DNA from 3 places in the Paenibacillus sp. 01T424 genome. Region 3 is predicted to be linked to each of the others. Evidence: riboswitches for the same ligand, from Rfam matches in the RefSeq annotation. Region 3 holds a riboswitch; each other region holds the start of a gene.
The links. A riboswitch is a leader RNA that binds a small molecule or an ion and turns the genes downstream of it on or off. The one in region 3 is predicted to bind cobalamin.
Positions count from the first base shown of each region.

Region 1 (11,086 bases), on a different contig from region 3:
AGGCCATCGCGTATGTCTTCGTTTAACAAGCAATCAAGGCTTCGGCTGGAGTGAACTATTTGCCAGCGACACAGAAGAGCTCATTGACTTAGAACGATGGAGCGACCTGCTTCAGTCTTTTATCGGCAGCATTCCTCTACCACCTCTTAACCAGTATCACTATGACAAAACGGATCAGGATGGGCGCGTTCTCGACTTATTCGTCTCCGCCGTCAAGCATGTCCTAGCACAATCCGCCGATGCAGCCCCGTACAGCAACGACCATGAAGAGTCTGTTTTGCGTCAACGTTCCGTCTCCTACATCTCTTTGGATTAATTTCGTTCATAAGAAAAAAAAGGCAGTCCAGAACAGATAACCTAGTTCTGGACTGTCTTATTGTATTTAGGGATTAAACCTTCGCTAATGCAGCACGCTGCTCTCTGACTTGGTAAGTAGCCAGCATCATGTTGCGTAGTGAAGCAACCGTTTCTTCCATTCCGCGTGTTTTCAAGCCGCAGTCCGGATTAATCCAGAAGAGCGCAGGATCTAGCACTTTAATGGCGCGCTCGATCATGCTGACCATTTCTTCCACTGAAGGTACACGCGGGCTGTGAATATCGTAAACGCCTAAGCCGATGCCTTGGTCATAGGTGTTCTCCTCAAAGCTATGAATCAGCTCGCCATGGCTGCGCGAGGTTTCAATGGAGATGACATCCGCATCCAGCGCAAGAATGGAATCGATAATATCATGGAACTCACAATAACACATATGTGTATGAATTTGTGTTGTGTCACGCACAGCTGAAGTCGATAGACGGAACGCATGCACGCCCCATTTTAAATAGGCATCCCAATCACTGCGTTTAAGCGGCAAGCCTTCTCGCAAAGCTGGCTCATCAACCTGGATCATCTCTATACCTGCGCTCTCAAGCGCCTTTACTTCCTCTGAGAGTGCAAGCGCAATTTGGTATGCGACCTGCTCGCGTGTGATATCGTTGCGAACAAATGACCAGTTTAAAATCGTAATCGGCCCCGTCAGCATCCCTTTTACCGGACGGCTTGTCAGCGACTGCGCATACACGCTTTCGGTTACTGTCATTGGCTCAGTAAATACAACATCGCCATAAATGGCCGGCGGCTTTACGCAGCGGGAACCATACGATTGAACCCAGCCGGCTTTTGTAAATGCGAACCCATCCAGCTTCTCTCCGAAAAATTCGACCATGTCCGTACGCTCAAATTCACCATGAACGAGGACGTCTATGTTAAGCTCTTCTTGGATTTCAATCCAATTTTTAATTTTATCGTTGATAAAGGAAGCGTAGTCCTGCGAGCTGAGCTCGTTTTTTCTCCATTTTTGCCTTGCTTGGCGTACATCCAGCGTTTGCGGGAAGCTGCCGATTGTTGTTGTTGGAAGGAACGGCAAATTCCACTTTTGCTGCTGCAGCTTTTGTCTCTCCGCAAATGGCTTCTGCCTCGTTGAAGGATGCGCCGCTATCGCTGCTGCATCAGCAGCTTGGCGATTGCGGGCAGGAGAAATGGATAAATGATGAATCCGCTCGCCGTTAAGCTTAAGCTCAAGCTTGCGCAGTTCTGAGATGTCCGCCTCATTTACAGTCGCTGTTTCACTTAGCCACACAATTTCATCCAGCTTTTCTTCCGCGAATGCAAGCGCCTCACGCAGCTCTACTGGCAGATTGGTTTCGTTTTTTGCCGTTACCGGCACATGCAGCAGGCTGCATGACGATTGAATGATCGTGCGCTCAGCTGGAATGTATGCGGAAAGCTTTTGCAGCAATTCGAGCTTTTGCTTATAGTCTGAGCGCCAAATGTTGCGTCCGTCTACAAGTCCGATACCAGCGAGCTTATCCTTCGGATAACCAAATTGCTCCAGCGACTTCAAGTTTTGCTCCAAACCATGAACGAAATCCAAACCGATCGCTTGTACCGGGAGAGCAACTACAGCTTCATAATGCTCAACCGCCTCAAAATACGTTTGAAGCATTATGTTAAGCGCTGGCGCTGCTTGGTTCAGCCTTGCATAAATCGATTCAACCCATTGCATCTCTTCCTCAGAGATAGAGGTAACAAGGATGGGCTCATCGATTTGCACCCATTGTACGCCTTCTTGCTCAAGCTCCTTAAGCAGCTGAGCATAAAGCGGTATAAACTGCTCAATGAGCTGCGGAAGCTGCTTGGCATCGTAGCCCTTCGACAGCTTGAGGAAGGTGTATAGACCGATAATGACAGGTTTACCTTCAATGCCAAGCTTTTCTTTGGCTTCGCGGTACGCAATTAGCGGACGGTTTTCCGTCAGTACCGGCGCAGCACCCGCAAGTTCTGGCACGATATAGTGATAGTTGGTATTAAACCATTTGGTCATCTCGCAGGCTTGTGCTTCCTGTGTCCCTCTCGCCATTGCGTAGTAGGTCTGTACGGGAACAGGACCTCCATCATAGGAAAAACGATCTGGCACAAGGCCAAACATCGCTGCAGTATCCAGCATTTGATCATACAACGTAAAATCATTAACAGGAATTAGCGAAATTCCTTTATCTTTTTGCAGCTTCAAGTTGTTTAGACGAATGCTTTCAAGCGTTTGAAGGAATATCGTTTCGTCCAAATCACCTTTCCAAAAAGCTTCAAGCGCTTTTTTCCATTCCCGATTTTCGCCGATACGCGGATATCCAAGTACACTGTTTTGCAGTTTGCTCACGTTCATATTTCCTCCTAATAAATGTGATTATTATGAAATAAAAGCACAAAAAAGAGCGTCGTTACCTTAAAGAAGCAAAGGTAAAGACGCCCGGCGTTTTAATAAACAGCGGTTCTGTCTTAACACCTCCCTATCTCCCGTAGGTAAAATCAGTGTCGTTCAAATAGGCAGGTCTCCTGGCTCCAGAATCATCATCGTAAGCTTGCCTTCCCAACCGGTTAAGATCAGTGGCGTTAGCGCTTAGACTCCTCTGTTACAGTGGCGGGACCGCGTCGGTTTTGCACCGGACTTCCCTTTTAAGCTCAAGCTATACAGCAAGAGCACCTATTTCCACTTATTTCAGTTGTTGATCGCATTTTTTAGGATCACGAATAACTATACACGCAAAATAATAACCATACAATGGAAATCACTATAATATCAAAAAAAGACTCTCCTCTAAGCAGCCTGCGCTGTAAAAGGAAAGCCTTATTGGTTTTTTATATAATTACCTAACCAGCCAACCGCCATCAACAGCCAAAATATGGCCGTTCATATAATCAGAAGCTGAAGAGGCTAGGAACACCGCTGGTCCAATCAAATCCTGCGATGTACCCCAGCGTCCCGCTGGTATGCGCTGCAAAATTTGAGCACTGCGAACAGGATCCTCGCGAAGCGCTTCGGTGTTGTCTGTACTCATGTAGCCTGGGGCTATCGCATTTACCTGCAAGCCTTTAGCTGCCCATTCGCTAGCAAGCGCTTTGGTAAGACCGGCAACGGCATGTTTGCTGGACGTATAGCCCGGAACATTAATTCCGCCTTGGAAGGTTAACATCGACGCAATGTTAATAATTTTCCCTGAGCCCTGTTCAATCATATGTTTCCCAGCCAGCTGGGAAAGGAGAAATACAGAATTCAAGTTAACATCGAGTACATCCTGCCAGTCCTCGTAGCTATGCTCTGCAGCGGGCGTGCGGCGAATGATACCCGCGTTGTTGACCAAAATATCGATGCGTCCCAGTTCTTCAACTGTACGATCAACAATTCCAGCAAGCTTCGTTCGGTCAGCAATATCGGTCTGAATTGTAATCGCTTTGCGTCCAAGCTCTCTTATCGCTGCTGCCGTTTTGTCAGCAGGCGTTTGGTTCGTGACAAGCGCGATATCCGCACCCGCTCGTGCTAATCCAAGCGCAATCGCTTCCCCAAGCCCGCGCCCTGCACCTGTGACGACAGCTGTTTTACCCGTCAAATCAAACAAACTCATCGGCTCAGCTCCTACCTTTAGTACGCTTCCCATTTTCCGAAAGCGCTGCTTTCATCATTTTTATATTTTGTGACTCATACCTCGCCGCAACGTCCGCATCTATACCTTCGTCTGTGATGATATAGTCAATTTCATGCAAACCGGCAAACGTTATTAGTGCACCCTTATCGAATTTGTTATGATCGGCAAGGCAGTAGACGACCTTGGCATTTTCCATATACAGCTTCTTCAGCTTCGTCAATTCTTCTGTGAATATGGTAAGCCCATATTCCATATGAATGCCGGTTGTGGAAAGAAACAGCTTGTGTACATTCAGTCGTTTAATCCATTCCTGCGATTCTGCGCCGATAAGCAAATTGTTATGCCGGTAGCCCCCAGGAATAACAAGCCTTACTTGGTCCTTCGCAGTCAGCTCCCGAATGATAAGCAGATCGTTCGTAAGCACCGTAACCGGGATGTTGGGCAGACGTTTTGCCATTTCGAGCGTAGTACTGCCAGCATCAAGCGCAATAATATCATTAGGCTCGATGCAGGAAAGAGCAAGCTCCGCAATCGCCGCCTTCTCCCGCTGATGCTTGCTATTTGGGAATTGCAGCGGATAAAGGCTGTCTTCGCCTCTATGCTGGGGCACAGCTCCGCCATGAGTCCGTTTCAGCAATCCCTTCTCTTCCAGCTTCTCTAAATCTTCACGAACCGTTTTCTCCGTGACTTGAAACAGCTCGCTTAGCTCGGAAACTTTAACCGCGCCAAGCTGCTCCAATTTATCTATAATCTTACGATGCCGTTCGGCAGCAAGCATAGTGCACCCCCTGTAGCGAATGTTTCTATTTTAGCTCGCTTGCAGGTACGGCGTCCATATCTGTAAATGTGTAGTTCTCTCCAGCCATCGACCAGCAGAATGTATAATTGCTTGTGCCCACTCCTGAGTGGATCGACCATGGCGGTGAAAGAATCGCTTGGTCGTTGGCAACAACAAGATGTCTCGTCTGCGAAGGCTCGCCCATCATATGGAATACGCGAGCATCATCATTCATGTCGAAGTATAAGTATGCTTCCATGCGGCGGTCATGGACATGCGAAGGCATCGTATTCCAGACGCTTCCCGTTTTCAAGCTCGTTACACCAAGCATAAGCTGGCAGCTTTGGATGCCGTCTGCGTGGATATATTTATAAAGAATACGTTCATTGGAAGTCTCCTGCGAACCAAGATGAGTCGGATTCGCTTCCTCCATCGTCATCTTGCGTGTTGCAATTTCAGCATGCGCAAGCGCGGAACAGAAATAAAGCTTCGCAGGGTTCGCTTTATCGACACTTGAAAGCAGCACCTGACGTTTGCCCTTGCCAACATAAAGCACGTCGAGCTTATTCAGCTCGTATACTTCCCCATCAACGGAAATCGAAGCAGGTCCGCCAATATTCAAGAAACCAACCTCGCGGCGCTCCAAGAAATATTCGGTTTTTAGCGTTGCAGCATCCTCCAGCTCAAGCGTCTCGTTCACAGGCAATGCTCCGCCTACAACCATTCTGTCATAATGCGTATATGTCATTTTTAATTGATCTTGCTCAAACAAGCTTTCGATCAAAAACTCGCTGCGCAGACGTTCCGTATCATATTGCTTCACATCAGTAGGATTCGTAGTATGGCGTACTTCCATTGGATAAAAGCCTCCTAAAAGTTATTTGCGTTAGACTCGCCTCGCAAGCTACGCTAATGTTTGTTATTGTTCGTTTTTATAATAACACACATTTACGAACATAAAAAGAACATTTTAAACATTTTGGATTAGCAGGAACATTTTATTTTCGAGAAGAGTGTACAACAAAAAAACGACCTCTGCGCGCATCATTTGCGAAGAGGCCTTCTGTTGTTTTAGAGAAAATCTACTGAAGCTTCCACTTTCGATAAACAAAAAGAGATACCGCCATAAACAAGCCGTATACTAAGACGGTAACAAATACGTTTCTTGGGTCCGTCATAAGCGTATCACCGATCGTGGCGAACAGCAGCATCGCTGGAATTTTGCCAATCGATGAGGCGATCGCATAAACGGTAAAGGAAACACGGCTTAGCGCAGAGTACATATTAACTGCAATGGATGGAATGAACGGAATGAGCCGAGCAAACATAATCGTCAGAAAAGCATTCTGCTCAAACATCACCGTTAGTTTTCCGATGCTTGGATAACGGTAGAGAAATTTCTTCCCCCACTCTTGATAGCCATAGCGGATAAACAGAAACATCACAATGGATGCTGCCGCTGAGCCCGTCCAAGTCACTGCCGCGCCTAACACTGGGCCAAGAGCAGCACCAATGAGCCCGCCGATTACGGGATACGGGATGACAGGAAATAGTGCGACGAGCGTTGCCATAATGACGACGAGCGGCACATTATCCGCTTGCTGAAACCACGTCAAAATCACATCACCAAAACGATAAATAAGAAAAGCAATACTGGCATACAAAGCAGCTAAACCTGTTTTTTTGAGCATCGTTGTACCCCTGAATAGTAGATATCTCCAGCTTATCATTATTGAAGATAAATACGAGCAATGCATTGTGTCAAATTTAAGATAGCCAGTGATCAGTCGTTCAGTTCTTGTTTAAAGGTTGGCCGTAAACGATGTGAAAGTGAAGATGTTTAGAGTCTTGATATTTGCCTAAATTAGTGATGACTCTGCAAGCACCATGTTCGGATTCCACTTGAGTGGCTGCTTTTTTTACGACATCCATTAACTCAAGAAACAGGTCATTGTCTGCCGCTTCTAAAGTAAGCAATGAGGAGATATGTTTTTTTGGAATTGCAACAATGTGGACGGGATAAAATGGTTTGGTATGGTGATAAGCAAGTACTCGATCCGTCTCAATCACCTTCTGTACAGATGTTCGGCCGCTTAATACTTCATCACAATAAAAGTCCTCAGACATTCGTGTAATACCACCTTTTCTAATGTTATACTTTTATTTCAAAATGCTTTCTCCTCTAGCCGCTGCTTATTTACCTTCGTCTCACTGTAATAAAGGTAAATAGCCGCTATTCCTGTTGTAGCTACCCCAACACCGAGGAATACACTGCCGACACTCCACCACGAAGCCATCATCGCCCCTATTACCGGTGCAATGAGCATAGAGCTCGTCTGAAAAGCATTCGCTAACGCAAACACAGGACCAACCGTTTCATCCGTCGTCTCTATTTGCAGCACATAGCCAAACGGCACCGCGCTTTGTGCGCTGTAAAAGCCAAGTGCCGCACATAACGGCAGCCACAAAGCGAGCTCCGCTTGGAATATGCCCATTCCGCTAATTCCTACCGCAATAACGAGAAATCCAGTTACGATACCCGCTTTCGTCATATGGGTAAGCGGCCGCTGCTTCCACCCGCTCCATTGTCCTGCCAGTAAAGCGCCGGCAACACTGCCTGCACCAACCGAGCCAATGAGCAGTCCGAATAAATTCTCAGCCATTCCCGATTCCTTCGCCAGCAAAACGAACAAACCATCATACAAAAAGATAAGGAAAAACAAAGAAGCAGCATACATAATGACCGCCTTCAGGAGCGGCCTGCGCATCACATGCTCCCAGGCAACCCTTAATCCGCCGGATGATTTTGCCGCTTGCTCCTTCTGTCCTCTCCAAGACGGGATAAAACTGAGCATCAGAGCTGATAGTGCATACAATATAGCGCTTATGATAAATGGAACCGTTGCTCCGAGCCATGCCATTATTGCTCCGCCGATCATAGGTCCCAATACCTTCGTCAAATTAACCGACATTTGGCTGAGTGAAGAGGCCTGCGCCAGCAAATGCCGGTCAACGATTCGTTTAACAGCGCTTTGCCTAACCGGATCAAATACAGCGCTCATGCTGTGCTTAAGCAATACCAATAGCAGGAGAATAGGAAGTGACGGCGCCCAAGCCATGGCCAGCACGAATACAAATCGCAATAGATCGCATCCGATTAACAAGCTTTTTCCGGAAATATAACTTAGACGCACACTCATCAACGGTCCCACAATGACATAAGGCAAACCGACACAGATCGATAAAGCGGCAACTGCCATAGAGCCGTGATTCCATGCATAAACAATTAATGCGCTAAGCGCTATAAAATCAAGCCAATTCGCAAGGTCGGACAACAGCTGGCCAATAAACAGCTGGCGGAAGCTTTTTGCCCGCAGCGGGCGCCAAATCGGATCATTCGTTTTTGCATTTTCCATCTTGATAACCTCCGGTATGAGTTGATAGAACCAACGATACCGGACAATTATCAGAGCAATATCAGAGCATGAATAAAGATTAAATAGAGATTTAATAGAAATTTACTAGAGAATTATTAGTAGGATTTCAGCTCAGCTTGAAGCTGCTCCTTTACCTGTTTTGCAATATCATCCAGCCCAATCTGTGCCGTTAACCGGCTCCATTCCTTCACAAAGTAATCCCGGTCTGCTCCCCAGCCATGCACCTTGGTTATGATCAGAAGGGTGTGATAGCTGTTTAACAGATTGGCTAAAAAATGCGACTGCTTCAGCAGCGAGAATCCCTGTTCAATAAAGGACAAGCCGGATTTTCTGTTCGAACGATAAAGCGCTATCCCCTTCAAAATACGATAATGCCCCTCCTCGCGTTGATAAGGAAACTGTTTGAGCTTCGCCTCAACAACCTCTGCAGCCGATTCAACTTCTGACCACAGCTCAGCGCGCAGCACAAATTCCAGCTCTAGATTAGCGGTGTAGGGGATGAGCCCTTCCCAGTTATTCCGCTTCACTTCTGCTTTAAGCAAATCCAGCTTTTCCTTGGCAGCCTCGAACTCTCCCCAATCCATCAGCATGCTGATGATCGACATCGTTTCGAGCTCGTTTTGCCATAACTGCGCCAGCACCTGTTGCCTACGAACGATCGCCACATACTCACGGTTGTCCTGCGGGTCAATAAACTGATATAAGTACAGCAAAAGGAAGGCACGATCTGCAAATGAGCCCTCCTCCTCCCGCACAATAAAACGTACATCGCCTTCCATTACGCGAAATAAAAGCTTTAAGGTTGGGTCCACCTTAAAGCCTAATACTTGCTCATTTCGAGTCAGCATGAGGAGCGCATCTCCTCTTCCATAGCGCAAATAAGTGCTGACGATTCCGCTTAGCTCCTTCGTGAACGAAGGCAGCTCGATTAGTGGGTTGTCATTCAAACCTTCCTGCTTCAGCAGCAGTCGATAACCGAGTCCACGTACCGTATCGATCTGAATAGTCGGCGACCATTGTGCAAGCTTGCGCCGCAGCCGGTAAATGTGATCATCTACTGTACGATCTACCGGCGCCTCCATTGGCCAGACGTTGTCTAGCAGCTGTTCGCGCGACAGCGTTTGCCCTGCATGGCTGTGCATGAAATGCAGCAGCGCATATTCCTTCGGAAGCAGTACAATCTTTTGTGCTTTCCATGCAACGGTGTAAGCACCCGCATCCCATTCCATAAATCTCTCGACCTCTATCCCTGCGCGCTGAAATTATGCTCTTTCGTTAAATCCACAATGAACGAGGTAGGATCAAAGCATCCACCGAAACCAACGGCCATGACCATCTGTTTCCGCTAACGTTTTCGATTGCACCTTGCCCTCCAAATAATAATCAAGATGAAGATTTGGGTCCCACATATTATTGTAGAGGTGAAATATATCTCTTTGTTGCCCTATTCTCCTAATGCTGTCTGTTAATTCAACTTTGTCGTCATGAGTCATTTGGTTGGCTACATGGGTGTGAAACACACCAATAACACAATCCTCCGTTATTTTAGCAACCATTTCAGCAAGTCGTTTCACGCCATTCCCCTGAAACAACTCCATCTGCTGCCCTTTTAATAAAGAAGCTGCTTTGTCAAAATTCACAATCCGCTCATTATGCTCAGGCCAAATCAACGACTTTAACCAAAGATAATCGTCTTCCTCTTCCAGATTATTAACGTGCAAATCTATTCCTATCCTTGCAATCACTGGCGGACTTTGTTTTAGGAGATGCAAGGCAATGTCTCCACGAACTTCCGAGTGCAGTACCAGTTCAGCATCTATATTTCCATAGGTTTCACTATTGTTGTATTGATAACTATACTTATCCCAAAAAAGCTGCAGCCCCGCACTTGTGCCGATTTCAATGATTGCTAATGGTTTGTTCGTTTTTTGATACATATAACAAAAAGCAGGATACAAGTAAGCACAGCGTCTAACCTCATTCGTTTGTACAAGCTTGCTTTGGAGCAGTTGAACAATTTCGTTTTTATGCTGAAGGCAAAAGTGTTTAAAAAAAGGGAATGCCTCCGCCGCATCTCTCGGATCGTTAACTATGCTGCCGTAAAACTTTTGCAGTTCGTGGCTGCTCTCTTTGTCCAGCAAGTACTGAACCGCAGCAAAAAAAAGATTGGGAACTGGCTGGCCTTCTCTGCAATAAGAAGCCATCTGAAGCATTTCATCATCATCTGCAATGGCTAATGATAGCTGTTCATACAAACGGCTTGAGCCTTTGCATTCCCTCGTCGCGAACACCATAAATTGCTCAGTCAAAATAGGTTTGTTCAACAATGCCATCCCTCCATTTTCCCACTTAACGGCATTGTATCATGGCTATCGATAAATTATATTTCAATGATTTTATAAACTATATAGATTTCTTTTATCACGTGTACGTAGGATGATAAAGGACAAAATCAGCTATTTACCTAAAAAACCGCCTTCAGATTTTATAACTTGCCCGGTTATCCACTGTGATTCGTCACTCGCCAAGAAGCTGATTGCTTTAGCTGCATCCTCCGGCAAACCGATGCGTCCCATAGGGAACATTGGCAAAAAGCCAGCCTTCATCTGCTCATCCATCCAGCCAGAATCGGTGGGACCTGGATCAAATCCATTTACTGTAATTTGAAGCGGAGCCAACCCTACAGATAGCGGCTCGATAAGCCCAATCAATGCGCCTTTTGTTGCTATGTAAGCCAAATTATTCGGATCAGGCCCTTTTGAAACCATAAAAATAATTCTGCCCGATGTCCCTTTTATTTGGTTTTTCTCAAATCTGCTCGCAAACTCTGTGCTTAACAATATCGGCCCGCGGTTATTCACAGCATAATGTTGGTCCAATATATTTATATCCAAGCTTTTATAATTGGAAG
Region 1 is NZ_JBFTPZ010000003.1:100,816-111,901, forward strand. Features, by position in the region: gene AC1DPK_RS03860 (hypothetical protein) at 1-316, shown strand, start outside; gene metE (5-methyltetrahydropteroyltriglutamate--homocysteine S-methyltransferase) at 390-2,696, opposite strand; cobalamin riboswitch at 2,846-3,039, opposite strand; gene kduD (2-dehydro-3-deoxy-D-gluconate 5-dehydrogenase KduD) at 3,184-3,939, opposite strand; gene AC1DPK_RS03875 (DeoR/GlpR family DNA-binding transcription regulator) at 3,944-4,738, opposite strand; gene kduI (5-dehydro-4-deoxy-D-glucuronate isomerase) at 4,764-5,594, opposite strand; gene AC1DPK_RS03885 (TVP38/TMEM64 family protein) at 5,821-6,429, opposite strand; gene AC1DPK_RS03890 (HIT domain-containing protein) at 6,530-6,865, opposite strand; gene AC1DPK_RS03895 (MFS transporter) at 6,904-8,154, opposite strand; gene AC1DPK_RS03900 (winged helix-turn-helix domain-containing protein) at 8,271-9,404, opposite strand; gene AC1DPK_RS03905 (DUF2332 domain-containing protein) at 9,477-10,502, opposite strand; gene AC1DPK_RS03910 (SDR family oxidoreductase) at 10,632-11,086, opposite strand, start outside.
Region 1: linked by a shared signal. The riboswitch ahead of metE (5-methyltetrahydropteroyltriglutamate--homocysteine S-methyltransferase) and the one ahead of AC1DPK_RS22765 (DUF4430 domain-containing protein) in region 3 are both predicted to bind cobalamin.

Region 2 (11,086 bases), on a different contig from region 3:
GCAGCAGGTTTTTCGCCGCTTGAACGCTAATGGCTTGGGAGTTGCCTAATAGCTCAAATGTCGAATTTTTGATCGTCAAATCAAGCTTTGGATGTTCAGCGATCATTAATGTGCTAAGCGCTGGCGGTGATTGAAAGGAACAGCCATCGAACACATATTTGCCGGCTTGTGCAACCGCAATCGATCCGAATTTACCCGTTCCCGCGGCTCCGATAAATTCGCAGTTGTTGTATGTGGCAGGAGGCAGCGTTAACCCGGAATCGGTATTAAAGCCGGTTACCTTTAAGTTATCGATGATCGAGCCCTCGGTTATACCGCCCGTTACAACCCTAAGCTTGCCCTCGCCGTTAATCGTTATGTTTTTCAATCGAATCGGTTTTCCCCAAAGCGATAGACCAGAATCACTCTTTTTGTTGTTATTCATAACGATGTTCGATGCACTCACTCCAAAAGCATCCTTCGCACTAATTAAAAACATAGAGTCCGTAAAGGTCATTCCATCTATTTTGATATTAGGACCCGTAAACGACGTATAGGAATCATTCATCTTGTTATCGATAAATGTGGCATCGTGAGCCGCGGCAATACGCGAGCCGTCAAAGTGATTGCCTTTAATCATGGCCCCTTTAAATGGATCGGAGATGGCTAGCCCAATCGCACCTTTTGATGCCAAATGATTGTCTTCTACGATTGCGTCTTTTCCATCATAAAGAATGACATCGTACGAAGCATTATCGTGAAATTTATTGCTTTTGATCGTTATATTGCTGTTGCGGTGTCCGTTCTCGCCGAAACCGCCCTCCACATCTATTCCCGACTGCGGCATCGTCCCCTTGATATGATGAAGAACGTTGTTCTCAATAAGTACTTGATCAGCACCGCCGACCGTAATTCCTTGCCTACGGTTATAAGCAAATTCAGAATTTTTCACAACCACGTTTTTCGTTACACTCTTGTTCCAAAATTCCACATAGGCGCCTTTTTTGGTCGCTTGCTCGAATACAAGATGGAACTGCGTCGCTCCTTCAGGTATGTCGATGAGCTCGCGCACCTTCACATTTGCCAGCTTCTTAATAAAAGCTCCGTTTGCTTTATAGAAGAAGATATCAAATTTATATGGCAGTTTAATCGCATTCGACAATTCAAATTGTTTTTCTGTTTTAAAAATCGTGTTCGTAAAATTAAGCGGCTGCTTCGTTCGAAGCTTTTTGGCATTCGCGACATTTTTTCCTTTATCATCGAATGCGCCTAATACAAAATGATCTTCATACAAATCCTTTGCCATCGTGCCGTAACCGCCTAGTATGAGACCATCGCCTGTAAAATTAATCGATTTCACACCGTCAATGGTAATATCATAAGCTCCTTGCGTAAAAATGCCATAACCAGCTTCATGTGTGCCTGAGCTGTGCTTATTGTCTTTTTTAGAATAGTTATGTGTTTCCCTGTCACCTGCATAGGTCCCGCCTCTCAGCGTGACGTTATGAACGCCATAACCCAAATACATGAGTTGATACGACTCTTTATCATTTGTTTCCTTCTTGAGCACCGCATCCATCGGGAGATCAAACACCATATTGCTGACCATATTAATCCGGTTAGCTTTATCGATTAAATAGGTACCCGGCGGCAGTGACGTCGTTGTTTTCCCATTTTTAACTGCCCATTGCAGTGCATTGTTAATGCCCTTTGTTGTCTCAACAGGATGTGTGCCATCGTTATAAATGCCAAATTTAGAAAGCTCAATTAGATAATAGTCTTTGGAATCAGACGCTTCTGCCGAAGCCTGATTAGGTATTAGCAATAACTGTAATCCAAGCATTAGTGACATGACTAGCTTTAATATATTCACTTTAAGCCTCCTATTTGCGGTTCAAATCATCTGATTGCAAGAAATAAGTGCTCCTCCTTTCAACCTCTTAAATATACCACTACCAATATTCTTTATAAAGAACAAAATCCTGAATTTGGTTCGTTTAGTGAAAAAAGGGGCTTCCTTCCTATGTATTAAGATGCAAAAAAAGAAGCGAAACAAAAGAGCAGCTTGCTCTTTCATTTCGCTTCTTCTGAATTTAGGCTGCCGGCAATTCCAGCAGTTTATCTGCCACCACGGCTGCCATTTCTCTCGTAACGACCGCTTTCGGATTAAAGCTTCCGTTCGAGCCCTGCATCAAGCCGTTTACATATACGGCATTGACGTATGCTTTTGCACTTTCATGAATGCTGCTCTCGTCTTTGAAAGGAAGCGAATCTGTGCTGCCCTTAAGCTTGAAAGCCTTGGCAATCATGATCGCCATTTCTTGTCTTGTTACCGCTTGGTTCGGTTTGAACGAATCTATTGTAATCCCTTGAATGATGCCCAGTTCCTTGGCACGCATAATGGCTCCGTAATGCCATGCGCCAGGCTGAACATCCTTGAACACTTTTGCTGCCTCATTAGCAGGGGCTTCCTCCAATAGATTGATGAGCAAGGTTGCAAATTCGGCTCTTGTCATCTGCTTCTTCGGATCAAAGCGAAGCTCCGAACTGCTTACCCCAACCATAACTTTGGCTTCGAACACGCTATAAACAGCATCATAGGCCCATACGGAAATGAGGTTATTGTCTACAAATTGCGACTTGCTGCCCGTCAATTCTGTATCCGCCGAAATGTTGAACAGCGCCGGCTTTTGCTTGCTATAGCGGTCGTACGCGGCTAACGCCATCAACGCTTGCTCCGTTGCCATCTCATTTGATGGCTGACCAAGTGCATGTGCAAAACTGCCATCCGCAAGCTGGAATCTTAATAAGCTCGTTAGGAGATTCCCGTTCTTTTTCATAAAGCTGGATTCCATTGGACTAACTCCCACAGCTGACAAAGCAATAATAGCTTGAGCTACGCTCTCACTGTTGTCGTCACCAAACGCGTTAAAGCCGCCATTTACTTGCTGTTCAGAAGACAGCCATTTTACAGCTTTGTCGATTGCACTTTTCACTTTTGCTTGTTCTTGGTAAGGAGCGAGTGCGCTTATCGCCATGGCGGTTATATCTAAATTATCCTCGGATTTTTCCGACAGCGGGAATGCTCCACTCGTATTTTGCTGGCTGAGCAGCCAGTCTATTAACTTCGCACGTGTCCATAAAGCGTTTGTAGGCACCTCGTAGATACCGCTATCCAAAGCAATCAATGCAAAAATCACGCCATTTGTGCCTTGATTCGTCATTCTCGAATGATTGTAGATGCTTTGAATGAGATTGTAGCCTGCGAAGGAGGTTGCATCTTCACCTGCCGCTCTAATCGCAATAGCCATTCGTTCAAGGTCGGTTACTTTGCGGAATTCACCTTTGTTCTCTTTTAAATAAGAAGTCAGCCCGCTCAAATAGCTTGCTGGCACCGCATGACCAGACCGATATAAGGCAATCGCTTCCCAATCGCTAATCGTGCCGCTGCTTAAGATTTGTTTCGCGGCTGATGTCATTTCATTCTCTACCGCCATCGTTTCTGCCGCTGCTGCGCGCTGCATAGGCAGCAGAGCCGAACTGACGCAAGAAAGCATTAATGCGTATATAACCAGCAATAATAATGGTTTATGCGATACATATTTTTTGTTCATCCTGAATCCACACTCTCCTTTCAAGAAAATAGCTGTCCCGCAGCTATTGCAATAGCCTACGAGACAGCTTAGTATATTATGATTTCAATTCATGAAGTCGGATGATCGTAACAGCTGCCATCTCACGTGTAACAAGAGCTTGTGGATTAAACTTGCCGTTATCTCCTGTCATCAGACCTTTTTGGTAAGCTACATTTACATAAGGAACAGCCCACGCTGCAACAGCGTCACGATCCTTAATTGCTGCTTGTGGTGCATTCTCATCAGCTAGACCTTTAAGTCTAACTAAAACGGCAGCCATTTCTTGTCTTGTAATCGGTTGGTTCGGTGCAAAAGAAGTTTCAGTTACACCTGACATCAATCCTTTTTCTTTGGCTGCTTTAACATAACCATAATACCATGCCCCACTGTTAACATCCTTAAAGCCGGAATCCTCCATAATAGGGTCTGCTCCGGAGTACTTAACCATTAGCGCTGCAAATTCAGCACGTGTCAAATTACGTTTAGGCTCGAATGTTGCATTGCTCGTGCTTGTGCCTTGCATGAAGCCTAGTGCCGTTGCTTTGTTTACTGCTTCCAAAGCCCAGCTTGCAATTTTTGATTCATCTGAGTATTTCGTTGCAGATGGATCTGGTTTCACTTCTGGGTCTGTTCCAGGAACCTGTCCGCCAGTGTCGCCCGGAATAATTGCTCCAATATCCGCACCTAGATCCTTCGTATATTGCCAGCGAACATTATCTCCTTTTTTTAGCACATACGAACCTGCACTTATTTGCGGGAAGGTTCCGTTAACAGAGTACATCCAACCGCTTTTCTCACCATGATCAAATTCGGCAAGACCACCAATAGCTTGTACATAAATACTTGAATCCGAACCTATATATTTTAAAGAAACACCCTTCTCTTCAAGTACTCGTTTAAGTGCAGTAAAGGCAGTATCACCTTGTTTAAGAGTTACAGTGAATGGAGCAACCAAATCACCGGTGCTGACAGTTTTCTTTTCAACTGATAGAGTAATGGTCTCCGCTACCGGAAGAGTACCACCATCTCCACCTGTCGAAGCTGTCGTTGTTGTATAAGCTAAGAACTCTGTAAAATGCTTTGTTTTAATAATAAGATCGCCGTTCTGATTATAAGCATAGACCTCATCCGTACGAGCTGATGAATCAGCATATTTCTTAATTTGCGTGAACACACCTGCTTGATCTACAAATCCAACTTCTTTATCGCCTTGACCTTTAATAGTAAGGGTAACATGTTGATTAAATTGTATTTTTTCATTTCCGCCCGCTTGTATGCGAATTGAAATTCCATCGACTTTTTTATTGTCAGCAGACAAAACACTATTCAACTTAGTCGTTAGACCGCTATCATCTATGCTCAAATTTTTAGGAAGCAGCAGCTTTTGATCCCATGTTGATGTAACCTTTGTATTAGCTGGAATCTCCAACGTTGTCGTACCACGAATAGCTGTTACCTGTGGCAATGCAGCCGATGTAAATGTAAGACTGATATTGTTAGTTACATGCGAATTGCTTGCTGTACCAAGAGTGACAACCTTCTCATTCTCATGAATTGCAAAATTTTGATCCGTTGTTTCACTCACTTCACGAGGTATAGCGATTACAATTGGATCGGATTCTTTTTTGCCAACTAACGCAGCAGCTAATGCTTTAACCGTTATTGTTCCGCCTTTTGCTGTACCTTCAAAAGAAATATTTATGTTCTTGCCATCTTGAACAAGTGATTTTACTTTTAGATCTGTATTTCCAGTATCAATAGTCCAATTTTCGATATTGGCCGCAACGCTAGTGAACTCGTCACCAGCAAGCTTTACGTCAATCGACGGATTATCAGCACCACTTGTAATCGTTGATTGTGTAGAAAGTTCAGCATATCTGCTGTAATAGAAGCGAACGACATCTTTTTCCTTAAGCTCATATGCGTCTGCGCCAACTTCTGGAGCAATCCCATTTACTTCATACATCCAGCCGTCCCAGCCGCCAAGACTGCCGGCTGCTTCCCCAGCTATTTCTGATACATAAGGGCCGAAGTTGCTTTCCGTTATTTTATAACCAATCTTTGGCTCTGCTCGATCAAGGGCATTTTTAAATACATCTAAAACCATTACTGGGTTTTCTGTATTCTTAAGTGTCACCGTTTGCTTCGTATAAATTGGTGATGAAATGCCATCAACCTGAAAATTTACAGTCACAGAATCAGAAACTAAAACCGGAAACGGTTCGCTCTCCTTCTTACTCTCTGAAGCTGCTGCTAATGCTTGTAGTGTAAATGGCTTGTCTTTTGCTTTGCCCAAAAGACTAATCTTAATGTGCTGATCGTTCGTCTTCTCGATTGATTTAATCGTCAGTCCTGACGCATCCGAATCAATAGCCCAGTTGCTTGCAATAGTCGCTTCGCTGCTGAAATGATCACCCACAAGCTTAACGTCGACAATAGGATCAACTGAGCCGGTGTTCAGCTRTGTTGTTGTAGAGAGCGCAGGGTAACGACTGTAATAGAATCGGACCTCATCATTTTCTTTAAGCTGGTATGCATCTGCACCTACATCTGGCGCAATGCCATTGACCTCGTACATCCATCCATCCCAGCCGCCAAATGAACCAGCTTCTTGTCCAGCAATTCCTTGAACATATGAACCAATACTACTATTTACAATATTGAAAGTGATAGGTGGATTTGCTGTATTAAGTGCCTTTTTTAGAGCATCGAGTGCTGTAACTGGCTTTTCATTCTGTTTTAAACTAACCGTTTTCTGATCATAAATACTTTGAGAAATACCATCAACTTTAACCTTTGTGTTAACAAAGACAGGAAGTTTTATTTCACCTAAACGTTGCCATACCGTTTTCTGATTTTTAATATCAGCAAGTGCAACAAGTGCTTGCTCTGTAGCGATTGAATTAGAACCTTTATCTAAATCGTTCTTAAATGCTCCATTCTGGAGCTGGAACAATGAATAAGTATCAAGTACTGATTTGTCATTAGCCATCCAGACATCAGACAACATATCCTCGCCAACGGCTGTTAATCCGCTTACTACGGCAGAAGTGCTGCTCGAGTTTTTTCCATACATGACATTTTCTTGGTTTAACTTTATAGTTTGCAAATAATTTTTCACTCTTACAATCGCAGCTTGAACAGCACTATCATTCTGATAATTGCCGAGTGCAAGCAGCCCCATACCAGTCATATCAGGATCAGAATCTTTTCCAAAAAATGCAAATCCACCGTCATTCAACTGTTTACTTAATAGATATTTTAATGCCTTATTCTTTGAGGTATCATCCCAGCTACCAACGTCACTCCCAAGCTTTGCACCCGTGTCAAGTGCATGCATCGCCCACATATGCCTGTTTGTTGAACCGGCGAATGACCCTGTATCCTTATTTAGTTGTGCAGCTAACTCCGCATACAGATTTCGATCCGTTTCCCACGCATGCGCAGGATCTTCACCCATCGCGAGTAATGAATAAATATAGCGGATATGAGTTGTATCACTATCATTAGGCTTCAACCCCGGATCCACGGTCTTCCAACTAGGCAGCTTCCAACTGCCATCCTGCAGGTTTTCTCCAGCACCCCAAAGGGCAACAATTTCCCACCAAGAATTCAATGTTGTATTTCTATTTTTATAATACTCAACCGTCTTATCAATCATCTCATTCAATGACGTATTCGCAGAATGATCTGCCGCTTTACCTACTTGTGGTGCAAATAAAGTAAACACCAATACAAAACTTAAAATTGCAGGCAAACTCTTTTTCATAAATCTTTTTAAATTAAGCAATGTTTTCTCTCCCTTTAATCATTTTTGGCAACAAAAAAACATCTTTCCGTTTGTGGAAAGATGTTTGGATAAACACGTGCGCATGGAAGCATAGGAATCCACCTATTGCAAAAGCACGAATAAACATCTCCCTCCCATCCTCGTGAGAAATATAGAGCGCTCCTATGGCAGGTCTCCTGGCTTCGCTTCATTGCTTAGACGATCTCCTTCCCGTCGTGATATGACAGTGGACAACATGATCGTCTGCTCCGCGATACAGTGGCGGGACCGCGTCGGATTTTGACCGAACTTCCCTATTAAGCTGCTTGTGAATGATAGATTCACGGCAGCACCATATTAGCTATTCTATGAAATTGTAAGTGCTTGTTTTGTGAATTGTATCAAATTTGAAAGGATTAGACAAAGGTTCTGACCGTTTTTTTTCAACTTGTACAATTCTCTATTCAATTTATTGTGACTATGACTCGTATTTCATCATAAATCTACTTCAGCTACAAATTACTCAATTTTAAATCTCGTAATCGAGCGCTGAAGCTCCTCCGAAAGCTCATTTACAGATGAAGCAAGCTGCTGCGTTTCAGCTGCGAGCTGATTTTGCCGCTCAGTGTCTGCTGCCGATTGCGCAGCATGAGTTGAAGTATCCTTGGCGACCTGCGCCATCGATTCAACGGAAGCGCTCACTTCCTCGCTGCCTGCTGCCATCTCCTCCGTTGAAGCAGATACGTCTTCAATTTGTGAGGCAACAAGGCGGGATTCCTTCCATATCGTGTCAAAAGATACCTTCAGCTCCTGAACGATGAGTAATCCTTGTTCCATTTCTTGCTCTCCTGCAGTGACCGCGCCAACAGCATCGGCAGTCAAGGCTAGCACCTCATTAATCGTTTCTTCGATATGGCCCGCATGTGCCGAAGCCTGTTCCGCCAGCTTTCTCACTTCACTTGATACTACTGCAAATCCACGGCCATACTCCCCTGCATGTGCCGCTTCTATAGCAGCGTTTAGAGCGAGTAAATTCGTCTGATTTGCAATGGCAGCAATCGTGCCTGCCATCTCTTGGATTTCGGATGAGCGCTCATTAAGCTCTCCAATCACTCGTGATATCGAAGCCGTTGCCGCGCCAAGCCGCTCCATTTGACCAACCGCATGATCCGATTTTTCATGGCCCAGCTCCGCTGCTTGCAGCATATCGTTCGACGCTTCAGACATTTGGCTCGAGGAGTGAGCAATCCTTCCTACGCTCGTCGCCATTTCCTCCATAGACCTTGCTGCCTCAACTGCTCCGTCCGCTTGATTTTCCGCGCCAATTGCCATCTCATTCACAGAGGAAGCAAGCTGCGAGGAGAGCTCTCGGCTTTGCTGCGAGCCTACACCCAATCGGCCTGCAAAATCCGATACGGATGCGGCATTGTTCCGAATCGTCCGCATTAAGCCTTGCATATGGGCAATGAAATGATTGATTTCTTCGCCTAGGCGAGCAATTTCATCATTTCCTTTATTTTCTATACGATAGGTAAGATCCGCTTCGCTAGAATTAAGATTAATTGCAGCATGAACAATATTACGAAGCTTACGTCCTACCATAAATTGTGATAGAAGAAACAAAACGACCAATACAACAGCCATCAGGCCACCAAATTGCATGACAACCATCGTTCTTTCTGAAGCGATGAGCGCATCTGCCTTTTCTTTAGACAATGCAACACGTACGCCCCCCCAATGTTTGCCATCGATAATTAATGGGTAGGAAATATCCCACGTTTCTACCGTTTTCCCGTCTATTAGTCTATTATATTTTTGCAGGAGGACATCATCCGTCTTCGTATTCGTAGCGGCATTGTAGCCTGTTTTATCGTTAAAAATCCGATTGGCCCGGTAGTTTTGACTAAGAAGTCCCTCGTCGCCCCAAGCATCTTTTGATTCTTCTCCCATAGGGCTGTAAATGCTATTATGTGTTGGGATATAGCCCGCAAAATTCGGATTTTCTGAATAAGCGCCTGCAATAGCAAAAATAACATTTTCCTCCGTCAGAAAACTATCCATTATGCCTTGCCAGCGGTAATCCGTATAACGGTCATAGGCACTATCATATTTCAGTTCATATTGAGATAGCGGAATGGACTCTCCATTGTACAAAATCGATTCTTTCCCCGCATAGGATGAGTCCTTTAGCCTTTTTTCAGCCACTTTCTCACTTTCGGGATTTACAGTCAATGTATCGTTGAAAAAATCCTCCTTTAGCTTATTTCCGTCCCATTTCGTTCCATCCTCCAGCACAACACCTGTTTTAAAATCCTGCTCCGTAATATTCTCAAGTGTGCGAGCTAGCGATAAAACCATCGTGCGACCCTTGTCCAGAAGCTGCTGCTCGACAGCTATACGAGTGGATTTCCATTCATACATGAGAATCACACTAACGATTATGACTAATGCGGCGGCCATGACTAGCATAAATTTATTCGTCAACGAGCGTAATCCCATCTTCATTTTTGATAACCCCCACTGTTAATTTATCTATATTAAACCAGTTTAACTAAAATGTTATGTAAATTAAACCAATTAGATTGAAACTTCTTAAATAATACATATTTATATTGAAATTATTAATTATTTTATATGACTAAGTTTATGAATTACTAAGCTTAGGCTATCCACATACCTTATTAATACAAAAAAATCACCCTATTGCCGCAAACTAAGCGACATAGGGTGATTTCGAGATTAGCCTACTAAAGGTAGACTCCGATTATTTCAATGATTCACGAACCTCTAGCGTCCGCTTATTCCATTTTTCCGTTTCTGGAATCAGTTTATTAATATCTGCTCCATCAAAAATAATTTCATTCAAAATATTGTTCCAGTTGTATTCAGACCAAGCAGGAACGGTTACGCCCGGCTGTATTTTTGCATTTTCCTTTGCAATTTTAACAGCTTCCTTGTTTTTGCCTTCCCACATTGGCGTTTCATCATAATAAGCGGTCAATTCAGGATCGATGACCGAAGCATTTGCTCCTTGGTCAATCTTCCATTTTTGCGCTTCTTTGGAGAATTGGAAGCTAATCCATAGGAAAGCTTCTTCTTTATGCTTGGAACCGCTGAGCAGTGAAAGCGGACCATAAATACTATAACCTGGTTGGCTTACTTTTCCTCTTGGGAAAGGCAAAACATCCCATTCAAATTTTGCATCCTTTTTGAGGCCTGGAAGCACCCAGTCTCCGCCGATCGCAAAGCCCGTTTTACCGTTAATAAATTCTCTCGATACATCGCCTTGTTCCTTAGCTTTCGCATTGCTCTGCATGGAGCCGTCTTTCCACACAAAATCTGAAAGCCATCTAACATCGTTCATTACATCTGGCGTATTGAGCAAGCTTTGTGTCAAATCTTCATTTAAGTAATGAATGTTTGCAGCATGTCCGTCAGCAATTGCTTTTGTGCTAAGAACGCGCATTTGAAATTCTGGCTGTGTCGTTAAGCCATATTCCCCTGCTTCTGGATCGGTAATTTTTTTGGCTACATCGCGGAAATCATCGTAAGTCCAATCATTTGCTGGCATTTCAACACCATGCTTAGCAAGCAAATCTTTATTGACGAGAATCCACATCGGTACGTCAACGAATGGCACAGCCAATTTTTTGTCTTTATACGTCATCGTATCAAAAAATCCTTGAGGCAGCTGAACATCTTG
Region 2 is NZ_JBFTPZ010000002.1:246,174-257,259, forward strand. Features, by position in the region: gene AC1DPK_RS03070 (right-handed parallel beta-helix repeat-containing protein) at 1-1,852, opposite strand, end outside; gene AC1DPK_RS03075 (S-layer homology domain-containing protein) at 2,073-3,593, opposite strand; gene AC1DPK_RS03080 (DUF4430 domain-containing protein) at 3,670-7,404, opposite strand; cobalamin riboswitch at 7,554-7,755, opposite strand; gene AC1DPK_RS03085 (methyl-accepting chemotaxis protein) at 7,903-9,888, opposite strand; gene AC1DPK_RS03090 (ABC transporter substrate-binding protein) at 10,148-11,086, opposite strand, start outside.
Region 2: linked by a shared signal. The riboswitch ahead of AC1DPK_RS03080 (DUF4430 domain-containing protein) and the one ahead of AC1DPK_RS22765 (DUF4430 domain-containing protein) in region 3 are both predicted to bind cobalamin.

Region 3 (11,086 bases):
AACCTTACCTGCCGATATTTCAACAAATTCAGCTGATTCATTAAGATCAACTTCAAACCCTGAAGCCCCGGCTTGATTTTTATTAATGGTTATTAGCGTCTTTTTGAAGCCGTAAGAAGCTCTGTAACCAAAATCCAGCGTATAAAAACCTTCAGCAGAAGCCGATACATCTATCTGAACAGATCCTCCAGGAATAAAAACATAACCGTCGCCGGAATAGCCGTTTCCAGTAGCGCGTATTTCTGCTCCACCCGCCAAAATCCCCGCTTCCGCTTCATATTGGCTGGTATCTGGCACAGTAACGGTATCCGCGGATTCAAGCGTAATGTATTCAATGCCATAATAACCCCAGCCTCTTTCAAAACGAATCGTATTGTCACCTTGTTTCAGCATAACTCTCCCTGCGGAAGCTTCTGATGAAACAGAGCCAGCTTCCGCAATTGCAGGCAGCTCAATCTCCCCGTTGCTCTGACCGTTTACGAGCAGCGACGTTACCTTCCGTCCATAAGGCGAGTAATAACCAATGTTCAGCTTATATAAGCCAGTTGCTGCTGCTTGAACATGAAAGGTTGCAGCTCCCTGATCACCAGTGAAAAATGAAATGTAACCGTTTCCAATATATTGAATGTCACCTCCTGCAGTTGTAGTTAAAAATTGTGCAGCGCCCTCTACTTCTGCACTAGCTGCTTCATATTTAATAGCAGATGCAGTCGCGTTTACATAAGGGTAGAGAGGAATGGCCCCCATAACAAACGTTAGGATCAAAGCATAAAACAAAACCTTGCGTGTTCCCCATCGGTAGTTAAAATCCATTTCATTCGTCACCTCTAATTCATAATGATGAAGCTATGCTTTTGGGACGTGCCGCCTTGCGATAGTATAATCAGCCCCGCCGGAAAACGCTTTCAAAAATGAATCACCTCCTTTCTACATTTAGTAGACGTAAGTAGCTAAGTTACATGAACAGGAGCATCTTGCTGCATGGGTAAATTTACAAGCTGCATTTCGTTATTGAGAAGATAACATAAATAACATTATTTTTGCAATACAAATAATAAATAACTTTACAATAACAATTAATTATTTTGTTATTGTCGAATTTAGCCGTATAAATGCTGTACTTTGTCTCATTTGCTAGCTCAAACGAATAACAATTTTCATAAACCTTGCAAACAAAACCTCTCTTTCGACTAAAGTCTAGGTAACAATTAGACCAATGACTGATTTGATGAAATGGCGATTCCATTAAAGTTAAGAGGAAATAAATTACATATTACTTGAAAGGATGGAAATCAATGATGTTGATGTTTCAACAAAGAAGGAAAAGTAGGAAAGCTTGGGCACCCGCCCTGCTCGCAGCGGTGATCGCCTTTTCTGCCATCTCATTTCCTGCAAGGAGCGTTGAGGCAGCAGGTGCAACTGGCCCCAAGGATGCTAAGGAAGTTGAGGCGTTTGTCGATGAGTTCTTTAAACGTCCAGAGGTTGCGAGCTCGCTAGCTGGTAGTGCAGTGGTAGTGGTGGGCAATGATAAAGTGCTGCTGAACAAAGGTTATGGTTATGCCGATGTGGAGAGCAAGAAACCTGTTGATCCTGATAAAACCATGTTCAGAATAGCTTCCATATCCAAAGTATTTACAGCAACAGCCGTCATGCAGCTCGTAGAAGAAGGCAAAATAGATTTGGATCAGGATGTAAGCCCCTATTTGAAAGGTGTGACGATTCCCAATGAGACCGGCAGCAAACTAACGATGCGACATTTATTGACTCATACAACAGGTTTCGACAAAACAGATGTGTTGACTGCTCCAGATGCGACCCGTAAAGACTATCCTCTCGAACAATATATTAAAGAGAATTTACCTACCATCGTGCGTAAGCCGGGAGCGGCTTATCGCTATGATAATTTAGCTTTCAATTATCAAGGATTAATCGTGCAAAATGTGACAGGCAAGCCATTCGAACAAGTCATTGATGATCAAATATTCCGTCCGCTGCAAATGACAAACAGTGATTTCCGGATGACGGATAAAGTGCTGGAAAACCTTGCTACCGGCTATAACCAATTAAAGGAGCCTTGGCCGCAATACCAGCTCACGCCTACAATAGCGCCAGACGGGGGCATGTTCGCAACAGGCACGGATATGAGCAAATTTATGCTCGCTCAATTAAATGGCGGCAAGCTTGGAGAAAATCGTATTTTACAGGAAAATACAGTTAAGGAGATGCAGCGGATACAGGTTGGCATTCATTCAGAAATTCCGAACATGGCTTTAGGTTTTGAGATGTTTTTCCAAGAAGATTTCAATGGCGAGACTGTCATTGGAAAGGGTGGAGATTTGGAGGGCTATCATTCGTGGATGTGGCTGCTGCCTGAACAAAAGGTAGGCGGATTTGTTGTAACGAACAGCGATGCCAGCGATATACGTGAGCAGCTGTTCGCCGCGTTTATGGATCATTATTACCCTAAAACTGAGAAAGAGCGGCCAGCCATTGCACTAACCAAGGCACAATTAGCACGCTTTGAAGGCAGCTACCAGTATTTGCGCGCCCCGCTCGTTTATTACAAAGTAAAGGCGGAAGATGGTTATTTATCCGTTGCCGGACCCAATAGCACCAGGAAACTAAAACCCGTTGGCGAGCTGCTGTTCCAAGATGAAGATGGAAAACTTGGCGCATTTAAAAGAGATGAAGCTGGCAATATCTCATACTTTTATTATTTACTTATTGATGCTTGGTGTGAACGTATAACCCCATCACCTAACTATTCTGATGTACCGCGCAATCATCCGTATGCCGATGACATTTATACTTTACGTGATTTGGGCGGGGTTTTGAATCAAACGTCTACCCTTTTCGAACCAGAAGGAAACACGACTCGTGCACAATTCGCAGCTCAGATTGTACGACTAGCTGGTATTACCAAATCACACCAATCCTCTAAATTCACGGATCTAAAGGCTCATCCATATGAATCAGAAATTCAAACACTGCTAGAGATTCACGTATTAAGTGGTACTTCAGCCCAGAGGTTTGAACCAGACCGAACGATCACAAGGGAAGAAGCTGCTGTCATTATCTATCGATTATCACGTTTTCTTGGTTTCCCTCCCATTCCAGCGAAACTGAGCGGCAAGACTTCAGCTTGGGCCGAAGAAGCGGTTCAATTCATTGTTGGAGCTCGCTTATATGGACCAGAAATAAAAACGACAGATAAAGGTACTGATTTCCGTTCGAGAGATCCGCTGCTCAATAAGGAAGCTGCTGTGATTTTAAACCGTTTCGCTAAATTATTTGCGTCAAGTGCAGGCATCTAATACAAAAAAAGACTGCGTAGTCGCCCTTCATCAAGGCGGACTATGCAGTCTTTTTTTGTATAAACGTTAGTTGTAACGAAAGCAGTACAACATACGGATCACTCAATCATTCATTAATGCTTCTAAGGAATAAGCTCATCACCGTTCATAAACGTTTGCAAGTCTTGATCCGCCTTCGATTGGTTGCAAGCATTGCAAGCACAGACACAATTAACCGGCGTTGTATGCCCGCCCTTAGCGCGCGGCAGCATATGATCGATCGTATCACCCTGCTCCCCGCAAAAATAACAAATGTGATGGTCACGCTCCAAGATGTAGCGCCGGAATTCCTTATTGCTGAACAATCGGCGTATCGTATAGCGATTGACGATAACCGCAGCATGCTCCTTTACCAGCGTTATCGCAAGCTCTGGCTCAATTTCTTGATACCATCGCCGTCCTTTATCCGTCTTGCCTCTCATCCAAATCGTACCTTGACGCGTAGGTTTTAGTGCTGCCGGATCATTCTGCAGCGTTATGGATGTCATCGGTGGAACCGGGAATGGTTTGCTGGGATGAGCTTTTCTTCGTATTGCTTTATAATCATTAAGTTGAACATCAGGCAATGGAGCTAAAGCCGCTTTCGCCTGCCTGCAAGCTCGGCATGCACCGCGCCTTGCACCAGCGCCGGCTCGTTTGCCCGTTCGCCGCAGAAACTCAGAGAGCGGTTTCGTTTCCTTGCAAATGGCGCATGGTTTGGTAGCAAGAGGTTCTGTATCATCCATCATTTTTTCCGGAGCATATGATTAGCTACGCAGCCGAATTCGTCCCCTCGTGTTTTTATACTATTGTAGCATTAATATAGGTTCGAGGGGAAAATAGCACATAACCTATGATTCCAATAAACCGTATTTCCTCTTGAAGCGCTGCAAAATGGCAATCCAGCTGCTCCCAAACACGGCGAGGAAAAAAACATTGGACAGCGCATGCGCAAGATCAAAATAAAAGCTTTGAATGTAGGCAACAAAAATCAAATTCCAGCTCAGCGCGTCCGGCAATCCGATGATAAACCAAATATTCATAATCCAGCCAAACAAGAAGCCCCATCCAAAACCAAATACGAGCAAGCCGGTCTTTGTTTTGATGAGCCAAGTATTTCGCAGCCACCCCGCGCTAGCCCCGATCATCCCCCAGCAAAACATTTGCCATGGCGTCCACGGGCCCTGACCTAGAAAGATATTCGATACGACTGCAGCTATTGCGCCGATAATGAAGCCCAATTCAGCTCCAAACACAATCGCAGCAATAATGATCACGAAGGATGTGGGCTGAACGCTCGGCAGCGGCGCAAACGGTACGCGGCTAATGGCCGCAATGGCCGCCAGCACAGCAAGGATAACAATCTCGCGCGCTTCGATCTTCCGTCTCTCAAACCTTGCAAAAAAAGGAATCATCGTGACAAATAGCAGCACGATACTTAGCATTAAATAATGATCATCGGAAATGGCAGAGGATAAGGCCATAGCTGCGATGAACAGTCCAATGCTGGCAATGAACCAGAGCTTTATTTTGCCCACGTTGCAATCACATCCTCTGTCGTCAGCGCTTCTGGCAGCCATTCACGCACCGTTCGATTGATGGCTGTTGTGTAAAAATAATTAGTACCAAAAAATTGCGCCGGCTCCGACTCAGCAGATATTGCTCCATCAAACAGCATCGCGCAGCGCGTTGCATGCTCGGCAGCAAATTCAATATCATGTGTGACCATGACTATGGTTTTGCCTGCATGGCATAACTGCTGCAGCAGCTCCGCTGTTCGCTGCTTGGCTATGGGATCAAGCCCCTTTGTCGGCTCATCCAAGCATAGAACATCCGGCTCACCAAGCAGCACTAAGGCTAACGCCGCTCTCTGCTGCTCTCCTCCGCTCAAATCATAAGGATGCTTCGGCAAAATAGAGGAAATCTGCAGGGAATCGACAACCTGAGCTATTTTCCGATCCCGATCATCGAGTTTGGCGTAATCCGCCATTCGCTGAAGCTCCTCTTCAACTGTATCGTAGCTAAAATAAAGCAGTGGATTTTGCGCCAAATAACCAACTTTAATCGATTTATCCCGCTTCAGCTTGCCTCGCTGCGGCTTTAATAATCCGGCCATCATTTGCAGCATCGTTGTTTTTCCAGCCCCGTTGCCGCCAAGCACCGCCAAAAACTCATGCTTGTACACGTTAAGCGACAGCTTCTTCAACACCTCTGCACTCGCTTTTTCGTATTTAAACGTTATTTCATCACAAGCAAGCAGCCATTCCTTTTTTTCGAGCTCGCTGCTTTCGTTGATTACTGAATGATTTGCGCCTATTGTATGTACGCCGAAAACATTGGAGAGCCACTTCTTCCCTTCACGCACGGTAAGCGGAATTTGATTTGCTTCTGGTAGGCTGCCAGCCTTCTGGGCAGATAGAAACAGCTTCGTAACGGAAGGCAGGTATGGCATTTCTTTCTGCGCTGCATCAACACCAACGAGCCGGCATAGCTCTCTCGGCGGCGCGTCGTATTTCACTTTGCCTTCCTCCAGCAGAATGATTCGATCTGCAAGTGGAATAACATCCTCCAGCCGATGCTCGCTTATAATAACCGTCATCGACATTTCCTGATTCAGCCGATAAATAAACTGCAGAAAATCTCGCGCCGCTACCGGATCAAGCTGAGAGGTGGGCTCATCTAATAGAAGCAGCTTTGGCTGCAGCAGCAATACTGAAGCAAGATTGATCAGCTGCTTCTGTCCCCCCGATATTTCATGAACGGATTTGTTAATCAGCTCATCCAGCCCAAAGAAATGGCTCATTTCGGCTAGTCGTTTACGCATAACCGCTTGCCCATAGCCGACATTTTCCATGGAAAAAGCCAGCTCATGCCATACCTGATCCATCACAATTTGATTTTCAGGGTTTTGAAACACCATGCCGATCTGTTCAGCCGCCTCGACCGCAGGCAGTTCCTCTAGCAATACACGATTATACTTAATGGTGCCTGAGCGTTTCCCCGTAGGCTGCGTTTCTTTTTTCAAGTGCCGAAGCAGCGTCGTTTTGCCGCAGCCGGATGCCCCACAAAGGACGACAAAATCGCCTGGCTTGATATTTAAAGTAATGTTATCGAGTGCTGCAACCGTTGATTCCGGATAATGGAACGTCAATTGATCAACCTGAATTACTTCCATGACCTTCTCTCCATTTCTTCAAGTACGACTGGTGTTAACAGAAAGGCGCAATAGCAAGCGTATGCAATGCCTTCCCCCCTATGAAACTGCATTGTTTCCAGACGCGGGTAAATAGTAAGCACACCAAAACCTTGCATCCAGCCCCAAATGCATACTAGTGCCATTGCTCCAAGAAACAATAGAACATACCAATCTCTACGATCCATACGATAGATGACATAAGAGCTTCGTTTAGCTGCGCCATACCCTCTAGCTTTCATAGAATCAGCGGTCTGAAGCGCCTCCTCCAAGGACCAGGTCAACAGCACACGAACGAGCAGCATGCCATCCTTGCTCCGTTTTTTCAAGCTGCCTTCGAGAATCGAAACCCCTTTTATTCGTTGAACCGTAGTAATTTGATCCAGTCTCCGCAAGAAAAGCGGTACGAACCGAATCGACATCGAGGTTAGCAGTGCAGTTCGCGGAGCGACTCGTGAAAATAAATACATCCATTTCTCCGTCGTAACAATCTGCTGAAACGATACAAAGGCTAGTAAAATGCACAATAAAGATAGCATCATCGTCACACCATATAAAATAGCTTCCAACGTGATCGGCTGATCCATAAAATAAAATAAAATATGCCGCCCGCGATGAGAAAACAGCGGGTTAAGAACAGCAACTAAACCGCCCATTAGAACATAATAAGGAAGCAGCTTAAGCAGCCGCTTCCCTTCGCCATGAATGACAATAATTACCGTAATCGCAGCAAGTGACGTCAATAAGAAAACAGGATGAAATAAGAGCATGCCGAATGTAATGACTCCTGCATAATAACTGAAGCTCGTAACCGGATGTACCGAACCGAACGCACTATTCATCGAATTTTGCTCCTATATCCTCGCCAAGATCAGTCGTGTACAACCATTCAATAACATCACCTTCATTAACCTTGTAAACCCCGGCGCCCTTGTTAGGAAACTCACCGTTTACTCGGTACATCCAGCCGCTCTTCGCACCCAGATCGAATTCGTAAATATTATCGATGCCTTCGATATAAGCACCGCCTTTAACACCTCTGTATTCCATTTGTATTTTGTTTTTTCTCGTAATTTTCTTCAATACATCTAGAACGGTATCGTCCTTCTTGAACTCTACGGCTGTTGGTGCAAGCACCGTTCCCGTATCTTTGTCCGCGACAATTGAAATCGTAACCGTCTGCATAGGATTCGGCGTTGCAACAGGCGTGACGGGCTTCGCTGTAGCCGCACTGTCTGTTTTGGTTGGTTTCGCAGAAGTAGTAGGCTTCGTTTTTGGATCATCCAGTTTTGGCTCATTTGTCTGCTTCGGCTTCGGGGAAGGCGTTGCTTGCTTACCGCCAGCGTTGTCGGTTGCCTTCGCGTTATCTTGATCTTTATCTTCGCTAGGCAACTGCGTTGCCTCTGCCGTTTCTGATGCTGAAGTACTCGTTGGCTGCTCATCAGCGGCTTTCTCCGCTTCTTTTCCCACTTGTCCTTCGTTGCTGGTTTGCACTTGATTGGTATTGGAATTAACGCTTTGTGCCGGACTGGCACAGCCAGCTAATAAACCAATAAACAGCCATAGGATGATTAAGCTTGGTAACCATTTCTTGTAGATCTTTGCCATCGTCTCTTTTCTGCTCCTTTTTGTCTCATTCACACAAACCTTAACAATAAAAAAAAGACCCCCTTCTATTAGGGGATCTGCATGCCGAATGTAAGAATAGCAACCGTATATAACTAAAATATATGATGCGTCCTGCAAAACGATTACGCCTCCACATTCTTTACCCCCGAAGAATGAGAAACAAAATAAAAAAGGCAGGTTTCCTGGCTTGTGCGTCAACGCGATTCTCACACCTTCCCATCCTTGAATCGGACAGTGGCATTTGCAGAGAATCACTCTTCACATACAGTGGCGGGACCGCGCCGGCATTGAACCGGACTTCCCTATTAAGCAAACAAAAGCATGCTTTTGTTTGCACCTTCTCTATTCAATTATGCGATTATTTAATCAATCATATCGGGATTGCTGGGGTTTGTCTATATGGGATTTGAATGATTCGATCGCAAATAGCAGCTGCATCCTCTTGATCATGGGTGACGAACATACACGTAATTTGGGCTTTGTGAAGCAATCGCTTCAGCTCCTCCCGAATGCTTTGCTTTAAGTGTGAATCCAAACTGCTAAATGGCTCATCCATCAACAGCATCAAGGGAGACGGGGCAAGCGCACGAGCAAAAGCAACACGCTGCTGCTGACCGCCGCTAAGCTCATGCGGATAACGCTTGACGAAATCATTTAACTGTATCAGCTCCAGCATTTCATCCAGCCGTTTGAATCTATCTTTTCTTGATAATCGATGTAAACCAAATAATATATTTTGACCGACAGTCAGATGAGGAAACAACGCATAATCCTGAAACACCATGCCTATGCCGCGCTGCTCAGGCTGAATAAACTGCTGATCATCTACTAAAACCCTGCCGCCAGCGGCAATACGTCCCGAGGCAGGAATCTCAAGCCCGGCAATAATCCGCAGCAGCGTGCTTTTCCCGCAACCGCTTTGACCAAGCACTCCAACAACTTCACCCTTCTGCATTTGCATCGTAAAGTTTTCCAATACACTCTTTTTCCCATTGTCATAGCTAAAAGAAACGTTAGTCAGCTCAAAAAAGTTCATCTGGATTTCTTCTCTCCCAACCGATGATAAACAAAAACAGTTGCCATTCCCACCGTGATTATGAATAAAGACGGTACCGAAGCTTGATGAATTTGCTCATCGCTTGCATATTGATAGGCTTTTGTCGCTAGCGTCTCAAAATTAAACGGGCGCAGCAGCAGCGTCAGCGGCAGCTCCTTCATAATTTCCATAAAGGTAAGCAGGAAGCCTGCTAATATGGATCCTTTTATTAAAGGCAAGTCAACTTTGAAGAAGGTAGCAGTCATACCGATGCCGAGCGTTCTGGAAGCTTCAGAATAACGATTGCCTATTTTATCAAATCCCGCTTCCACCGCATTAAATCCTACACCAAGGAAGCGGATTACATAGGCGAAAATAAGCATTACGAGCGACATGCTGAGTACGAGCTTGCTCGATCCAAAACCTAACCATGAATAGACGCCGCTTAATTGATGGTCTAGGGAAATAAACAAAGCAAGCACGCCAATGGACAAAACAGCACCCGGGATAGAGTAGCCCATTAAAATTAGCTTTGTTGCTGCAAGCGACAAAAGCGATCGATTCAGGCTCCGGCTTACATTGGCGACAATAACTGCAAGCAGCATCAACACGGTAATCGCAACAATGGAAACCAAAAGCGTGTTTGAGACGAGCTGCGCAAATTTGCTGTTCAATACATCTTGATATGTCCATGTCGCCCAAACGAGGAGCTGAACTACTGGAATAGCGAACGAAAGGGCAAATATAACCGTGCTCACAAAAATAGCAGCAGCTGTCCCTAAATAGGATAACTTCCTTCGTTTAAGCGGATTAAGCTTGCTTGTCGCGGAATGATACATTTTTCGCCTGCGAAGCAGTCTCTCCATAATAAACAATCCAATAATAGCGCTCATTAGGAGCGCAGATAATCTCAGGGCAGAATCAACGTCATACATACCAAACCATGTTTTGAAAATCGTTGCAGTAAACGAAGCAATGCCAAAATGTTTTGTTACTCCAAAATCATTCAGTACCTCAAATGCGACGAGGCTGGCTCCGCCGATAATTGCAGCCTGCGACAAAGGCAATACGATTCGGAAAAAGATATGAAGCTGCCCTTTGCCGAGCAATCTTGCGTTTTCTATGAAAGCTGCGCTTTGCTTCTCCATAAAGGTTTTGGTCATCAAATAAATGTAAGGAAATAAAAACATTGAAAATATGAAAATAGCGCCTTTCATGGACAATATATCAAAATAAGCTTGGTTAGGGGTTACGCCGAGCGTATTTCGCATAAAAACTTGTATGCTGCCCGTATAGCTCAGCATAGAACCGTAAGTATAAGCTGCAATATATGGTGGAATAGCCAGTGGCAGCAAAAATGCAAAGTGAAAGAACTTCCGCATCGGGAAATCATAGGCTGCAACAAGCCATGCAAGCGACACGCCGATGATAACGGAGAAAAACACCGATCCTACTACAAGATATAAAGATTGAACGACAGATTCAAACAGCATATACTCTTTGATTTGCTGCCAGTTTTCATTCGGTTTGTCAAACAAACCGAAAAAAATATAAAGAGACGGAATAAGGGCCATGATGGCCCCTATTACGCTCAATATAACCCAGCCGTTCAATATTCTCTTTAAATTTCGCAAAGAGATGGAAGCCATCATTTTTATTTCCAACCTGCCTTAGCCAGAAGCTCGACTGCTTTTTTGTTATGATCGCCCAGCTTGGAGAAATCCAGCTTCTGTGTTTTAAAGTCACCCCAGCCCTTTAACAACTCAGGCTTTTCTGCAGCAGCATTTACAGGAAATTCGAAGCTTCCTTGCGTTAACAGCGTTTGCCCATCCTTGCCTGTCATGAATTCGATCAGTTTAACAGCGTTATCTTTATTCTTAGCATGCTTAGTAAGGC
Region 3 is NZ_JBFTPZ010000032.1:41,992-53,077, reverse strand. Features, by position in the region: gene AC1DPK_RS22795 (glycosyl hydrolase) at 1-813, opposite strand, end outside; gene AC1DPK_RS22790 (serine hydrolase) at 1,296-3,314, shown strand; gene AC1DPK_RS22785 (HNH endonuclease) at 3,437-4,081, opposite strand; gene AC1DPK_RS22780 (ECF transporter S component) at 4,184-4,870, opposite strand; gene AC1DPK_RS22775 (ABC transporter ATP-binding protein) at 4,858-6,507, opposite strand; gene AC1DPK_RS22770 (energy-coupling factor transporter transmembrane component T) at 6,498-7,367, opposite strand; gene AC1DPK_RS22765 (DUF4430 domain-containing protein) at 7,360-8,133, opposite strand; cobalamin riboswitch at 8,310-8,510, opposite strand; gene AC1DPK_RS22760 (ABC transporter ATP-binding protein) at 8,525-9,190, opposite strand; gene AC1DPK_RS22755 (ABC transporter permease) at 9,187-10,842, opposite strand; gene AC1DPK_RS22750 (Fe(3+) ABC transporter substrate-binding protein) at 10,845-11,086, opposite strand, start outside.